DNA from 2 places in the Ectothiorhodospira sp. 9100 genome. Region 1 is predicted to be linked to the other one. Evidence: riboswitches for the same ligand, from Rfam matches in the RefSeq annotation. Region 1 holds a riboswitch; the other holds the start of a gene.
What was found. A riboswitch is a leader RNA that binds a small molecule or an ion and turns the genes downstream of it on or off. The one in region 1 is predicted to bind cobalamin.

Region 1 (8,064 bases):
GAAGCGGTGCGGCACCCTTGTTGAGCAGCGTGCGATGCCAGTGGATGCCCCCCTCCGGGTGCCTCTGTAGACGATGCCACCGCCCCGTCCCCGGGGCGCGCCCATCCGGCAGCCGTCCGGTCGCCGGAGAGCGCGTCAGGGCTTTTTTACCGGCAGGGGCCTCACGTCCGCCAGGGGCCGGATGGGGGTGGGTTCCGGGGGCATGGCGCCCCAGTCCTGACCATCGCCGGTGCGATCGGGCTCAGTGGTTGCGGTATCCCGGGATCCATCCGGATCACCCGCAGCGCTGCCAGGTGATCGGGATGAACCAACAGCCTGCCGCGCGTCAGAGGGATCGGCGCCTGAGGATTCCGGGCCCGATGCTTCGTCGGGTGATGACGCGGAGCGGTCGCGGCGCCGGTGACCCAACACCAGGGCCTGCACCGCGTCGATGTCGGTATCGCGTATCTGCGGCGCACCTTCCAGGGCGGCATGGGCCCGGGCGGCCCGCAGCATCACCAGGTCCGCACGCACCCCTTCGACACCGGCGGCAAAACATACTTCACTCACCCGATCATGCACCGCGTCGGTGAAGGCCAGGGAGTCCAGTCGGGCGCGGGCCTGACTGAGGCGTTCCTTCAGGGCCTCCTGATCCGTAGCATGGGAGTGACTGAATCCTGCGGGATCCGCCTCGAAGGCCAGTCGGGACCGCACGATCTCCCGGCGCGTGGGGGCGTCGATCATGTCGTTCAGGCGCACCAGCAGGCCGAAGCGATCCAGGAGCTGGGGCCGCAGCTCCCCCTCCTCCGGATTCATGGTGCCCACCAGCACGAAACGCGCCTCATGCTGGTGGGAGATGCCGTCACGTTCCACACGGTTCACACCGCTCACCGACACATCCAGCAGCAGGTCCACCAGGGCATCGGGCAACAGGTTCACCTCGTCCACATAGAGCACGCCCTGGTGGGCCCGGGCCAGCAGGCCCGGCTTGAAACAGGCGTCCCCCTGCTTGAGCGCCGCCTCGATATCCAGCGAACCCTGGAGCTGTTCCTCGCTGGCCCCCAGGGGCAGGTTGACGAAACCGCCATCGGGCAGCAGTTGCGCCAGGGCTCGGGCGCTGGTGGTCTTGGCGGCGCCACGCGGCCCTTCGATGAGCACCCCACCGATCAAGGGGTCGATGGCCGCCAGCAGCAGGGCATTCTGCAGCTGGGGCACCCCCTTGAGGGCGGTGAACGGGTATTGGGTCGACAGGGCAGTCATGAGATCAGCCTTCCAGGTGTTCTTCGGTCTGCAGCAGGTGGTGTTCCAGCTGCTGGCGATAGTTGCCCGGGCTTTCCCACAGGCCTCGCTGCATGGCCTCCAGCAGGCGTTCGCACATCTCGTGCAGGGCGGCCGGGTTGTGGGCCTGTATGAAGCCGCGGGTGTCGGGGTCGTTGATGTAGGCATCGGTGACGAGGGCGTACTGATCATCCCGCACCACCCGGGCCGTGGCATCATAGGCGAACAGATATTCCACGGTGGCGGCCATCTCCGACGCCCCCTTGTAACCGTGTCGCTTGACCCCCTCAATCCACTTGGGGTTGGTGACCCGGGAGCGGATCACCCGGCTGATCTCCCACTCCAGGGTGTGCATGCGCGGGGCCTGGGGATGGCTGTGATCGCCATGGTAGATCTCGGGTTGACGACCACTGAAGTGGCGCACCGCCGCCGTCATGCCTCCCTGAAACTGGTAATAGTCGTCCGAATCCAGCAGGTCATGTTCCCGGTTATCCTGGTTCTGTACCACCAGATCGATCCCCGACAGGCGCCGGGTCAGCACCTGGGGCACGCGGGTGCCGTGGTCCTGCTGGCCGTAGGCATAGGCCCCCCAGTTGAGATAGGCCTGGGCCAGGTCTGCATCCTCCTGCCAGTGGCGGGAATCGATCAGCCCCTGCATGCCGGCGCCGTAGGCCCCAGGCTGGGCTCCAAAGACCCGGAATCCCGCCTGCCGACGGGCTGTGTCAGCCTCCATGCCCTGAGCGACCAGTGCCGCGGCCTCCCGGTGGATGCGGGCGCGGATCGGGTTCATGTCTTCCGGCTCATCCTGCGCTGCCACCGCCTGCACGGCGGCGTCGAACAGCCGCATCACATGGGCAAAGGCATCCCGGAAAAAACCCGAGACTCGCAAGGTGACATCGATGCGGGGGCGGTCCAGCACCGACAGGGGCAGGATCTCGAAATCAGTCACCCGATGACTGCCGGCGGACCAGCGCGGTCGCACACCGATCAGGGCAAAGGCCTGGGCCAGATCATCACCCCCGGTGCGCATGGTGGCGGTGCCCCAGACGGACAGGCCAACGGCACGGGGATAGTCCCCATGCTCCTGCATGTACTTCTCCACCAGCAGCGCCGCTGATTTCATGCCCAGGGTCCAGCTGGTAGCGGTGGGGATGGCGCGGGCATCCACCGAGAAGAAGTTGCGCCCGGTGGGCAGCACATCCGGACGCCCCCGGGAGGGCGCACCGCTGGGCCCGGGCGGCACGAAGCGTCCTTCAAGCCCGTCACACAGCCCCCCTAGCTCCCGCTGGCCGCAGGCGCGCAGATCCGGTCGCAGGCGCGTGTGGATGCGGTCCAGCACAGGGCGGGTTTGGTGCCAGGCGGCCTGCGCATCCGGCAGGCCGTTTTCCAGGATGGACTGCGCCAGGGTTTCCAGCCGTTCGCGGGTATCGCCGTGATGACGCCAGAGTTCGTCGGTCACGGCGGTTTGCAGCATGTCGGGCCGGGGGCCTGTCCAGGGATCGGCCCAGGTGGCATCCAGGGGATCAAACCCCGCGCCCAGATCCAGGTCACGGGCCAGGGCCCGGATCAGGCTGTCGTTGCCGTCGCGCCCGTCACCCATGGGGTAGCGAGCCAGGGCCAGCAGGGTGTCGCGCTCCTGGCGCCCCTCAGGGGATTCACCGAAGATGTGCAGACCATCGCGGATCTGGCTTTCCTTGAGCTCACACAGATAGGCGTCGGTGCGGTTGAGCAGCAATTGCTCTTCCTCCTCGGTCGCCGGCGTCTCCAGCCCCAGATCCCGATGCAGGTCCTGGGCGACGATGCTGTCCAGGATGTTTTTACGGAGCACCCCGGCGCGGCGGCGATCCAGCATCAGGGCCTCGTAGTATTCGTCCACCTGGCGCTCAAGATCGCGGGTCGGCCCGTAGTTCTCGGCCCGCGTCAGCGGCGGCATCAGGTGATCAATGATCACCGCCTGGGCACGGCGCTTGGCCTGGGTGCCCTCCCCCGGGTCGTTGACGATGAAGGGATACAGATGCGGCATGGGGCCGAAGATCAGGTCCGGCCAGCAGGTTTCACTCAGGGCGACGCTCTTGCCCGGCAACCACTCCAGGTTACCGTGCTTGCCCACGTGGATGATGGCATCACAGCCAAACTGCAGACGCAGCCAGGCGTAGAAGGCCAAGTAGTAATGCGGGGGCACCAGATCCGGATCGTGATAATTGGCCATCATGTCCAGGTGATAACCGCGGGCTGGCTGGATACCCACGAACACACCACCACAGCGCAACCCGGCAATCATGAATCGTTGCTGGCGCACCATGGGGTCCTGCTCCGGCTCGCCCCAGCGTGCCAGTACCGCCTCGCGACTGGACTCAGGCAACGCATCGAAATACCGGTGGTAGTCGGCCATGGACAGGCTTTGCCAGGCGGGACGCTGGGCCAGATGCTGGGGGTCGTTGGTCACCCCTTCGCAGAGTCGGCGCATCAGGGCATCGCCGTCATCGGGGATAGCGTCCACGGCGTAGCCCTCCCCCTTCAGGCGCCGCAGGATACCGATGACGGATGCCGGGGTATCCAGCCCCACGCCGTTACCCAGGCGACCCTCCCGGGTGGGATAGTTGGCCAGGATCAGCGCCAGGCGCTTGTCTCCATTGGAGGTGGTGCGCAGCCGGCACCAGCGCTCGGCCAGGGTGGCCACGAACGCGATCCGCTCGGCATGGGGCTGATAGTGCACCACATCGGTCTGGGTGTGCGGGCAGCGTCGTTCGAGCCCCTTGAAGCTCACCGCCCGCGAAATCACATGGCCATCCATCTCCGGCAGGGCCACCTGCATGGCGATGTCCCGGGGTTGCAACCCATGCACATCCTGCTGCCAGTTGTCCTCGTTGCCTCCCGAGAGGATCACCTGCAGCACAGGCCGATCATCTGCCAGGGCCTGTTCGCCATCCATACCCTGGGCCCGGGAGAAGGCGGTGGCATTCATGATCAGCGCCACGCCCTGTTCCCGGCATAGGCGACGCACCATCTCCAGGCAGAGCGGGTCCTTCAGGGAGACCAGGGCCATGGGCAAGGGGTTGAGACCCCGGCTCAGCAGGGCCTGACAGAGGGCATCGAACACGGCGGTGTTGCCCGCCTGCAGGTGCGAGCGATAAAACAGGACGGCCACCACCGGCGCCCCCGCCTGCCAGCGGGCCTGCCAGGCCGCCACCGTGCCCACATCCTGTTCAGGGTGATAGACACCAATGTGGGGCAGCGGCCGGGGCGGCGGGGGCTCCAGGGGCAGATCAAAAAAGGTGGCGCCCAGATAATCGTAAAAGGCACGGATGTTGGCAGGCCCGCCCTCGCGCAGATAGCGCCACAGGGTACGGCAAACAGCTGGCTCCACTGTGCTCTTCATGAGCAGGTTGCCATCCTCGGTGTTATCCCCGGAAAACATCACCAGCGGGATGCTCTTGCGTCGGCACAGGGTCCACACCTGCTCCGTGCCATAGGGCCAGTAGGATTCGCCACCCAGATGATCAATGATGATCACCCGGGCCTTTTGCAGCACCTCGTCCAGGTACAGGTCCACCGAAGCCGGTTGCCCCAGATGCAGCAGATTGGCCAGACGGACCGAAGGATGGGCGCCCCGTGCTCCCTTGTCGGGCTCGCGGGCCTGCGGGCATTGGGCCGCCAGCAAGGCCAGGGTGGTGTCCGCGGCACTGAGGATGACGATATCGGCAGGCGCCTGATCCAGACGCGTGATCACCGAGTCGTCGTCAACGAACCCGCCGGGTTGTGCCGCCAGCAGGTGCATCAGGCCGTCGCTGCCAGAACCGCCGGTTGCAGCGCCTGCTCCAGGGCATCGACCGACAAATCCTGGCCGATCACCACCAGACGGGTGCTGCGTTCTTCCTCTGTTCTCCAGGGCCGGTCAAAGTAGCTGTCGAAACGACTCCCCACCCCGTGAACCACAAGACGCATGCGCTTCTCGGGCAAGGCCGCGAAACCCTTCACGCGGAAGATGCGATGATCCCGCACCAGTTGCTGCAATTGTTCCAGCAGCCTGTCTCGATCCACCTGCGGCAGCCTCACCACCACAGAGTCGAACTGGTCATGATCATGATCGTGGTGATGATCACCGTCCCCGTGGGCGTGGTCGTGATGCCCGGCGCGCAGGTGGATATGCGCTTCCGATGCACTGCCCAGGCCCATCATCAGCGCCGGATCCACCCGGCCATGGTCGCTGGAGACGATCTTTACCTGGGGAGGGATCTCACTGCGCACCAGTTCGCTCACCCGTTCCACCGCCGCCCCGTCCACCCGATCGGTCTTGCTCAGCACGACGATATCGGCCGCCGACAACTGATCTTCAAAGAGCTCATGAAGGGTGGAGGCATGATCCAGATTAGGGTCCGAGCGGCGTTGCCGATCCACCGCCTCGGGGTTGGCGGCGAACTGCCCCTGGGCCGTGGCGGGCACATCCACCACCGTGACCACGGCATCCACGGTGCAACCGGTCTTGATCTCCGGCCAGTTGAAGGCCTGTACCAGGGGCTTGGGCAGGGCCAGGCCGGAGGTCTCGATGAGGATGTGATCGATCTCGTCCCGCCGTTCCATCAGGGCCTTCATCACCGGATAAAAGGCCTCCTGAACGGTACAGCACAGGCAACCGTTGGCCAGCTCGTAGAGGGTGCCGGCATCTTCCCCCGTCTCGTCGCAGCCAATGCCGCAGCCCTTGAGGATCTCGCCGTCCATGCCCAGTTCGCCAAACTCGTTGACGATCACGGCAATGCGCCGCCCCTGGGCATTCTCCAGGAGGTGGCGCAGCAGGGTGGTCTTGCCACTGCCCAGAAAGCCCGTGACGATGGTGGCAGGGATTTTTGATCTTGATGTCATGAAAACACTCGCTCGCGCGCCGCCCGCGCATCGATGGGATGGATGCGCCACGAGTGCAATACGCGCCACGGGCTACACCCGGCACGCCGCACCCCGCGGCACCTGGTCTTCAACAGGCCGGTCTCCGGGCTTGTGGTGGATTGTCATCGTGGGGATCTGCCTTCCCATGAGATCCGCCCCTGGGGACGGGGTCTCACAGTGGCCTGAGGGGTCCACGTTCACCACTTACCGTTGCGGGGGCAGCGCCGGAGTGATCGTCTGAGCGATGTCACCGGCTTCCCGTTTCAACCCGATGGATGGGCCGTTGAGGCCCCGGGTCACCTGCTGAAGTCTGAAGATATCCATACAAAGTTAACAGGCATCCGGCCCGGGCTCAAATCCAAGACGTGCCGGATCCTCAGGAGAGCTTGGCAGAGGCCAGGCATATCGTTATGCTTTTATTGGCATAAAAAGGGGTGAGGCGTCCCGCCTCGCACTTTTCAACATGACCGAGGAACAGCATGATTGCCCGTGCCCCCGCACTCCTCTCCACACTGATTGGACTGATGATCTCCTCCCTCACCACAGCCCTGGCGGGTGAGGACCGACCCATCGAACGGATCCTCGAGCCGCGGGCCATCACAGAGCAGATCCATTACTTTTATGGCTCACTGGAAAATCGAACCCAGGCCAACCTGGGCATGAACAATAACGTGTGTTTCGTGATCACCGACGAAGGGGTGGTGCTGATCGATAGCGGCCCCAGCCACCATGTGGCCCAACGCATTGAACAGGCTGTGGCTGACCTGACCGACCAGCCCATCACCCATGTGATCAATCTGGGCAGCCAGGATCACCGCTGGCTGGGCAATGACTACTTCCTCTCCCAAGGTGCCGAGATCCTGACCCTTGAGCGCACCGCCGCCACCCAGGCGGAGTTTGCCCGGCAGCACCTGGATCGCCTCACGGAAACCCTGGGCGCGGCGGCCATGGAAGGCACCGAGCCGCGCCCGGCCCCCTCCCCCATCGCCTCGGATCATCATGCGTTCGAGTTGGGCGGGGTGCGCTTCGAGATGGTCCATGCCGGCGATGCCCACTTCCCGGGGGACATCCTGCTGCATCTGCCCGATCAGGGTGTGGTCTTCTCCGGTGACGTGGTCTACACCGAGCGCATGCTGGGCATTCACCCATGGAGCAATCCGGTGGAACAACTCAAGGCCTTCGAGACCATGGCCTCCTGGGAGCCGGAGGTGGTGGTTCCCGGCCATGGCGAGGCCACCGACCTGGCCACCGCGCAGCGGGATACCGGTGATTACCTGGCCCTGCTGGTGCACGAGGTGGGGGAAGGCCTGGAGAACTGGGAGACACTGGATGAAGTGGTGACCCGCCTCGCGGACCTGCCTCAATTCCGCCACCTGCGCCATTACGACGATTGGCACCGGATGAATATCAATCGTACTTATCTGTTCATGGAGGCCAGTTTCTAGCGCTCGGGGCGTCTCATGCGCGGCCCATACATACAGCTGATCATATATATGGAATATCGTATTCTCGGCACGTGGACCCCAGGCTCTCCCGGCTGGCGGGTGACCTGGCGTGGTTGCGTGATTCCGGGGTGAGCGTGACCCGCTACAACCTGTCCCAGCAACCCGGAGCCTTCGTGGAAAACGCCACCATCCAGGGCATTCTGGAGAAGGATGGCGAGGACGCCCTCTCCATCACCCCAACCCCTCTCCCGCTGGTGGGAGAGGGGCTCAGAACGTGCTGTTCCCCTTGGTGGGTAAAGCTGTATCGAGAGGTCTCCTGATGAATTTTCTCCACACCCCTACCCGACATCTCTTCTTCACCGGCAAGGGCGGCGTGGGCAAGACCTCGCTGGCCTGCGCTAGTGCCCTGGCCCTGGCGGAACAGGGCAAAAGGGTCCTGCTCATCTCCACCGACCCGGCCTCCAACGTGGATCAGGCCCTG
Region 2 (8,064 bases), on a different contig from region 1:
AAGTGGACAGGTTTCATTGGTTCACATCAGCCACCCGCGTACACTGCAGATGACCGCCCGACCTTGCGTGAGCCCCAGCCGAATGCGGTGCGGGCGTCTTGCCAGGGCCTGTCCTTCGGATCGAATCAGGGGCATCGAATGAGCCACGCCAAACCCAACCTGCCCACGAAGATCTGTGTGGTCTGCGGCCGCCCGTTTGCCTGGCGGCGCAAGTGGGTCCGAGTCTGGGATGAGGTGCGCTATTGTTCCGAGCGCTGTTGTCGGCAACGGGGATCGGTCGGTGCGGGCAGGGGGCCGGCATGACCACCTTGCGTCTGGTACTCGGTGATCAACTCAACGCATCGCACCCCTGGTTTCGCCAACCGGAAGACGGTTGCGTTGTGGTGATGATGGAGATCCGCAGCGAGACCGACTACGTGGTCCATCACGCGCAGAAGGTGCTGGCCATCTTCGCGGCCATGCGCCGCTTCGCCGAGGCCCTGCAGGCTGCCGGCCACCGTGTTCACTACCTGCGCATTGGCGACCCTGGGAATCGGCAGGGCTTCGCCGCCAATCTCCAGTGGCTGGCCGCGCACTACCAGGCGACCCGGTTCGAGCGCATGGAGGCCGATGAATGGCGCGTGGAACGGCTGCTTGATGAGGCCTCAGCCCGGCTCGGTCTGCCCACCACGGTGGTGGATGCGGCGCATTTTCTTTCCGAGCGGGGTGCACTGGCCCAGGTCTTCAGCGAGCGGGTGCCACGCCTGGAGTATTTCTATCGTGACATGCGCCGCCGCCATGGCATATTGCTGGATGACCACCAGAAGCCGGTGGGTGGGCGCTGGAACTTCGACGCCGACAACCGGGCCCGCTGGCCGGGGGAACCTCCTGCCCCGGACTGGCCATGGATACCCACGGATGTCTCGGCACTTTGGCAGGAGATCGTTGCCGCCGGAGTGCGCACCCTGGGGGAGCCTGGTGCCGATGCGCTGGGCTGGCCGTTGACCCGATCCCAGGCGCGCGCGGGGTTGCAGGTGTTCATCAAACAGGCCTTGCCGCATTTTGGTCGTTTTCAGGATGCTATGAGCACCCGGGAGCCGTTGCTGTTCCATTCGGGGCTTTCGTTCGCCCTCAATACCAAGATGCTGCATCCACGGGAGGTGATCGATGCGGCGCTGGAGGCCTTTGAGGCAGGCGCGGTGGATATCGCTGCCTGCGAGGGATTTGTGCGCCAGATCCTCGGTTGGCGCGAATACGTGCGAGGCGTCTACTGGGGGCGCATGCCGGACTATGCGCAGACCAACGCCCTGGATGCCCGCCGGCCCTTGCCCCGCTGGTACTGGATCGGCGAGACCGACATGGCCTGTCTGCGTCATGCCATTGGGCAGTCCCTGCGCCTGGCCTATGCACACCACATCCAGCGGCTGATGATCACCGGCAACTTCGCGTTGCTCGCGGGGGGTGACCCGGACGCGGTGGATGCCTGGTATCTGGGGATTTACATCGATGCCTTCGAATGGGTGGAGATGCCCAATACCCGCGGCATGAGCCAGTACGCCGACGGCGGCCTGGTGGCTAGCAAACCCTATGCCGCCTCGGCCAGCTACATCAAGCGCCAATCCGACTACTGCAAGGGCTGCCGGTACGCGGCGACCCGCCGCCATGGCCCCGATGCCTGCCCATTCAATGCGCTCTACTGGGATTTCATGCTCCGCCACGAGGCAGATTTTGCCGCGAACCCGCGCATGGCCATGCCCTACCGCGCCTGGCAGCGCATGGACGAGTCCGAGCGCGATGCCACGCTGACCCATGCCCGTTACTTGCTTGAGTGGCTGGACACGTTGTGAGCGCTTACGCGCTGAGTGGCTATGCAATGCGGGATGACCACGGCGAGGATCTGCTCGTGCTGACGCGGGCCTTGTCGACTTTGGCGATCACTGAGGACTGCTTTGATCGTCTGTTCGCGGCGGACCCGCTAGAGGTTGGCGCCGGTGAGCGCGGCACCCCTTGCGCTCCGCTTACAGCCCCTTCCACAGGCCAGACTGCTCCCAATCTTGTGCCCAGGCAATGATCCGGCTGGCCTCCATGGGCTTGGCAATGCCAAACCCCTGTACGATCGGACATCCCATTTTCATCAGGACACGCGCCTGGTTATCCGTTTCCACCCCTTCCGCTATCGCTTCCAGCTGGAACGAGATGGCGAGGCTGACCACGCTCTCCACAATGCTGAAATCTTCAGGATTTTGCAGCATGGTGCCGACAAAGCTCTTATCGAGCTTCAATGTGTCCAGGGACAGGCGCCGCAGATGCACCAGCGATGAATAGCCGGTACCGAAGTCATCCAGAGCAAATCGCACGCCCAGGTTGCGGCAGTCACGCATGGCCTGTGCCGCGCGTTGCCAGTCTTCCACGGCGGCGCTTTCCAGGATTTCAATTTCCAGGTCACCCGGAGCCAGGCGAGGATACTCCTGAAGCTTCTCCTCCAGACGCCGGGCGAATCCAGGTTGCAGCAGATGTGTTGCCGATACGTTGATGCTGACGGGGATGCTCTTTCCCAGGCTCCGCCAGGTATCCATCTGACGCAAAGCCTCGGTCAGCACCCAGTCACCCAGCTGGAACTCCAGGTCCGTCCCGGCGGTCTGCGGCAGGAAGGCGTCAGGGGACAGGAGTCCCCTGTCCGGGTGGTACCATCGGATAAGGGCTTCGGCACCCCTGACCCAGCCGCTTTTGAGATCCACCTTGGGTTGGTAGAACAAGGCGAACTCTTCCTGCTCAATGCCTCGCAGGATGCGCTGACGTTCATCACGAAGTGCTTGAACTGCCTGAGTCTGCGAAACATCAAATACGGAGAAGGTCCCTCTGCCTGTCTGTTTGGCTGCACACATGGCCTGATGGGAGTGTCGTAGCATGGTGTCTGCATCGTCTCCCTGGCTGGAGAGCACAACCCCCATGCTGGCCGTCAGGCCCAGACGCTGGAGTTCATCATCCAGCGTCTGGGGCAGGCTGGATTGCATTTTTTGCGTGAGGCATCGGATCTGGTCAATCCCGGGCTGTAGTTGAGCCACGACAACGAACTCGTCTCCACCGAGGCGGGCGACCATGTCGCCCTTGCGAAGGCAGGATTTCAACTGCTCCGCCACCCTGCGCAGGATTCGATCCCCTGCTTCGTGGCCAACACGTTCGTTGACCTGAATGAAATCATCCAGGTCCAGGGTGATCACTGCCAGGTGGAGTCCCTCTCGCTGGCAGTGAGCCAGTGAGCGGTTCAGGTGTTCCATCAGTAGATGGCGGTTGGCCAGTCCCGTCAATGGATCGTAATGGGCGAGAAAGGCGATACGCTCCTCGGTACGCCTTTTGTCGGTCAGGTCACTGAGGACAGCCACATAGTCCATTTGACCATCCTCCCCGGGTACCTGGCTGATGGTGGTCCACTGGGGATACTCTTCGCCATTTCTGCGTCGATTCCAGATCTCCCCCTGCCAGGTACCGGCGTGAATGATGTCTCGCCACATGGCCTGGTAGAAATCCGGTGTATGTCGGCCCGACTGGAGCAGGCGAGGGTTGTGCCCGAGGACCTCCGGGGCGGTATAACCGGTAATCTGCGTGAACGCCCGGTTCACGGATAGGATGCTGGCTTGCGAGTCAGTGATGATGATGCCTTCCTGAGCGTTATCCATCGCCCTGGCTATACGGGCCAGATCGCGCGTTCGGGATTCCAGTTCAGCCTGGGCACGTTTGACGGGTGTCAGGTCCGTGTGTGCTCCCAGCATTCTCACCGGTCGTCCTTGATCATCCCGAATGGCCATACCCCGACAGCGAATCCAGAGCGTCGAGCCATCGCGGTGCGTGTAGCGGATAATCTGATCAAAGGGGTGTTCGGGGTTGGCAAAATGCTCTTCAAGCGCTTGATGGACGACCTTCAGATCTTCCGGGTCTACCAGGGATTGCCACTCCCGGGCCAGCGGCTGTTTGGTGGCTGGATCCTGCCCCAGCATGGTCCAGAAGCCATCGCTCATCCATTCATGATCCGGGTGTTCAATATCCCAGAACCAGATCCCGTCCAGCGTGGCTTTCTGAAGAAAATCAAAGCTCCGAGCATCCTTGCGGATGAGTTCGTAGAGTTCCTGTTTCAGGTAATGGTCAGGCACGTCCATGCCTGTCATTCCCCGCCCGTGTCCAAGGGTTGAGATGGGCGGCTCTCGGAGACGGTGATTGCGGGCTCAGAAACTGGACGGAATGGGCTATCATCTTGCGTCAGTGCCCCGAAAACTTGGGTTTGTGTTTCAAGCGAGGTTCTCTTGTCCAGGGTGATACCCAGTCCGACCGTTGATTTCACCCATCAGAACCACCGGTTCAGGTTGGATGCGGAGGGCGTACAGCAGTTCGAACACCATCGAGAGGAACTCATTCGCTTCTCCAGCCATCGTATCACGGCTCGGTTTCCGGAATTCTACGCCGACGGCGGGGCGTTCGGATCAGACCGATGCCGTGAAGAGCTGACCTTTTTACTGGAGTTTATCCGTCCGGCACTGGTTTTTGGCATCCATGAACCCCTGGAAGACTGCCTGCAGTGGCTATCGTCCCTCCTGCTCCGGCGAGGTTTGTCGACTGGCGTTGTCTTTCATGCCTTACAGGAAATGGAGGGTTGCCTGTCGCGCTATCTTTGCGCGGACAATCGGGCGAGGATGAGCGAACTTTTCGCCCATGCTGCTCGTGTTCTGGAGAATGCCAATACCTCGGGTGTTATTGAAGCATCCAAAGTGACCGTGGATCCGGTCGCCGATCAGGTCATGCAGGCACTGATTGCTGGCGACCGCCGCACCGCCACAGCACTCCTGGAAGAGGCGATGGACAGGGGCGATACCCTGATCGAGGCTGAGCATGAGTTGTTGCAACCGGCTCTGTATGAGGTTGGCAAGGAGTGGCATGCCAATCGCCTCACGGTAGCCGAGGAGCATCTGGCCAGCTCCATCGCACAGGATGTGATGGCTCAACTGCTGCTCAGCCGACCCTCATCCACCTCGAACGGGATGCGGTCATTGTTTGCGGCCCCTCCCGGCAATCGGCATGTCATTGGTTTGCGGATGATTGCAGATGCGTTTGAGATGTCGGGCTGGTCCGTGCAGTTTCTGGGAGCGGATGTGCCTCGAAACTCCCTGTTGGGGCAAGTTCGCCGATTCGACCCCCATCTTGTGGGGCTGACGGTCTCGTTGCCTCGTCATCTCTGGGCCGTGCGTGAATTGATTGAGGAGATTCGCCAACACCAGGTGGGGCTGCAACCCCTGATCCTGGTGGGTGGTAACCTGATCAACAGGGTGCCCTCCCTGGCCATGGTCATCGGTGCGGATCTCTGGGCCGCCAACGCCCGTGATGCCCTGAAACTGGTGGGCGATGTCCAGGTATGGGGGTGCTGAGCACCGGTCTTGAACAATCATCCCGATGAGCCACGCCTGTTGTTTCCCACCCCTAATCGCTGATCACCACCTGATTTGAGGCAGATTATTCCCCCGGTGAGGGAGTCGGGACGGTGGCAGGGTGTGGGTGGGCTCTGTGGGGAGATGTCCAGATTGATTCACCGGGACTGGTAGACTGGGGCGTGCCAGGGCATGATTTGAGGCCTACCCAGTCGAAGTCCGGCGCGTCCTCTGCAAGGCAGATGTAGACCAGCCTCGCCAGTTCGCGGCAATGGCCGAAGCCCGCCAGGAATGAGATTGACAGCCAGACGATGACGGGGCATAAAGCACGCGTGATCGGTTCCATCCTTTCCCGGGATGGAGGCAAGAGGGAACGCGGTGGGGTGTCTTGATACCGAATCCGCGGCTGTCCCCGCAACTGTGAGCGGCGAGTCCGGCTGAAGATGCCACTGGAGCGATCCGGGAAGGCCAGCCAGGGCGGTGAACTGCGAGCCAGGAGACCTGCCGGTTATGCGCATGCCCTTGGGCGTGCGGTCATCTGGACGCCGGGGAAACGCGTCTGGCATGGGCTCGTCTTTCTGTTGCCGCGCTCCCGCCAAATCTCCCCGTCCGTCTTTTCCAAGCGTGGCGCGAGCGCTGCACGCTGCACGATCGAAAGAGGACGTACATGCCCCTTCGCACAACCCTTCTTGCGGCAGTTGCCGCCGCCGCCCTGCCGATAACGGCATCGGCACATTTCCTGCTGAGTTACACCGAACAGGCTGTGATCGAGACGCCCGGCGAAATCCCGGTCAAGCTGATCTTCTGGCATCCCTTCGACAATGGATATGTAATGGATCTCGCCATGCCGCGCGAGTTCTACATGATCCACAACGGCGAGCGCACCGACCTTATTGATACGCTACAGCCCGCGCCTTTCCAGGGCGTCGAGAATACGGGCGAAGCCTTCATTGGCTCTGTCCCGATCCGCCGGTCGGGCGACTACGTTCTGGTGACCGTGCCCGAGCCCTATTACGAGGACTCCGAGGACATCTATATCCAGCAGATCACGCGCGTTTTTCTGAACCGCAACGGCCTGCCCACGGATTGGGACGGCATCATGGGCCTGCCAGCCGAGATCCAGCCGCTGAACCGCCCCTACAACGTGTTGGTGGGTTCAACCTTCACGGGCCGGGTTCTGTCGGAGGGCGCGCCTGTCGCAGATGCCGAGATCGAGATCGAATACATGGCGTCCGAGCCCGAAATTGCGGGCGGCACCACAACAGAGCCCACCGTCACCCCGCCCGCGGGCGGCACGCTGGTCGCGATCAGTGATGCCAACGGGTATTTCACCTTCGGCATTCCGACCGCCGGCTGGTGGGGCTTTGCGGCACTTGGTGCAGGTACCGAAACCGAGTTCGACGGCAAGGAATTGTCCCAGGACGCGGTGATCTGGATCCACGCGACCGAGCTGGAGTAAGGTTATGCATATCGTCGACGGGGCGCTTGCTAACGAGGTTGTCATAGGCGGCGCCGTGCTTGCCGTGGGCGGGATCGCGCTGGGGCTTCGGCAGCTGACGCTCGAAAAGATCCCGGCGGCGGGTGTGCTGTCGGCCGCGTTTTTCGTAGCCTCTCTCATCCACGTACCGATCGGCCCGTCGTCGGTGCATCTGGTCCTCAATGGCCTGGCCGGGCTTATCCTCGGCTGGGCCGCCTTTCCCGCGCTTTTCGTGGGGCTGCTGTTGCAGGCCGTCTTCTTTGGCTTCGGTGGCCTGACGGTACTGGGCATCAACACGCTGAACATCGCGCTCCCCGCCGTGCTGGCGGGGATCATCTTCGGCCCACTGATCGCGCGTGCCACGCCGGTGGTGGGCGCGGTCTGGGCAGGGGTCGGCGGGGCTTTCGCCATCGCCGCCACGACACTTCTGGTGGCGATATGTCTTGTGATGTCCGGCGATGCATTCGTGCCCGCCGCGAAGTTCGTCTTCTTCGCCCATATCCCGGTGATGGTCATCGAGGCGCTGCTGTGCGCCGCTGCAGTATATCTCGCGCGTCAGGTCAAACCAGACCTCTTCGACACGATAAAAGGAACATGGGCATGATCCGCAGGTTTTTCCTCGCGCTTGCGCTTGTTGCCCTGCCCGTGGCAGGGCTGGCCCACAACGTCATCTCCTCCGTCTTCCCGGCCGGCAGCGACATCGAGGGCGAGATCGGCTTTTCCAACGGCGAGATGGCGGTCGATTTGCTGGTGGAGGTCTTCGACGCCGGAGGGATCAAACTGGGCGAGACCATGACCGACCAGGATGGTTTTTTCCTCTATACCCCCACCGAGGCTGTGACCCATGTCTTCCGGGCCGATCTGAGCGCGGGCCATGTCGCGGAGATGAGAATGCCGGCTGCAGACGTCGCTGCCATCATGGGCGTCGCAGCGTCGGAGCCCGACCCTGTGCCTGAGGGGACGCCCGAGGAACTTGACGCAGGCACAGTCACCATTGCCGCTCTGACGGACGAAGAACGCGCCGCCATCGCCGAGATTGTGCGGCGGGAGATGCACCCGCTCAGACAAGAGATTATGGCCTACAAGAACCACAACGATTTCCAGTCGATCCTTGGCGGGATCGGCTATATCGTCGGCCTCTTCGGGCTGGGCTTCTACCTTGCGGCCCGCCGCAGGCTGGCAGCCTGACCCATG

Region 2: linked by a shared signal. The riboswitch ahead of LPW29_RS14315 (DUF4198 domain-containing protein) and the one ahead of cobW (cobalamin biosynthesis protein CobW) in region 1 are both predicted to bind cobalamin.

Annotation. Positions count from the first base shown of each region.
Region 1 covers NZ_JAJNAN010000036.1:19,204-27,267, forward strand. The annotation lists gene LPW29_RS11170 (ATP-binding protein) at 136-1,239, opposite strand; gene cobN (cobaltochelatase subunit CobN) at 1,244-5,035, opposite strand; gene cobW (cobalamin biosynthesis protein CobW) at 5,035-6,117, opposite strand; cobalamin riboswitch at 6,216-6,457, opposite strand; gene LPW29_RS11185 (MBL fold metallo-hydrolase) at 6,618-7,583, shown strand; gene LPW29_RS11190 (arsenic metallochaperone ArsD family protein) at 7,655-7,903, shown strand; gene LPW29_RS15520 (ArsA-related P-loop ATPase) at 7,903-8,064, shown strand, end outside.
Region 2 covers NZ_JAJNAN010000071.1:1,727-9,790, reverse strand. The annotation lists gene LPW29_RS14335 (DUF2256 domain-containing protein) at 139-303, shown strand; gene LPW29_RS14330 (cryptochrome/photolyase family protein) at 300-1,826, shown strand; gene LPW29_RS14325 (putative bifunctional diguanylate cyclase/phosphodiesterase) at 1,998-4,133, opposite strand; gene LPW29_RS14320 (cobalamin B12-binding domain-containing protein) at 4,287-5,393, shown strand; cobalamin riboswitch at 5,714-5,916, shown strand; gene LPW29_RS14315 (DUF4198 domain-containing protein) at 6,061-6,852, shown strand; gene cbiM (cobalt transporter CbiM) at 6,857-7,474, shown strand; gene LPW29_RS14305 (hypothetical protein) at 7,471-8,058, shown strand; gene cbiQ (cobalt ECF transporter T component CbiQ) at 8,062-8,064, shown strand, end outside.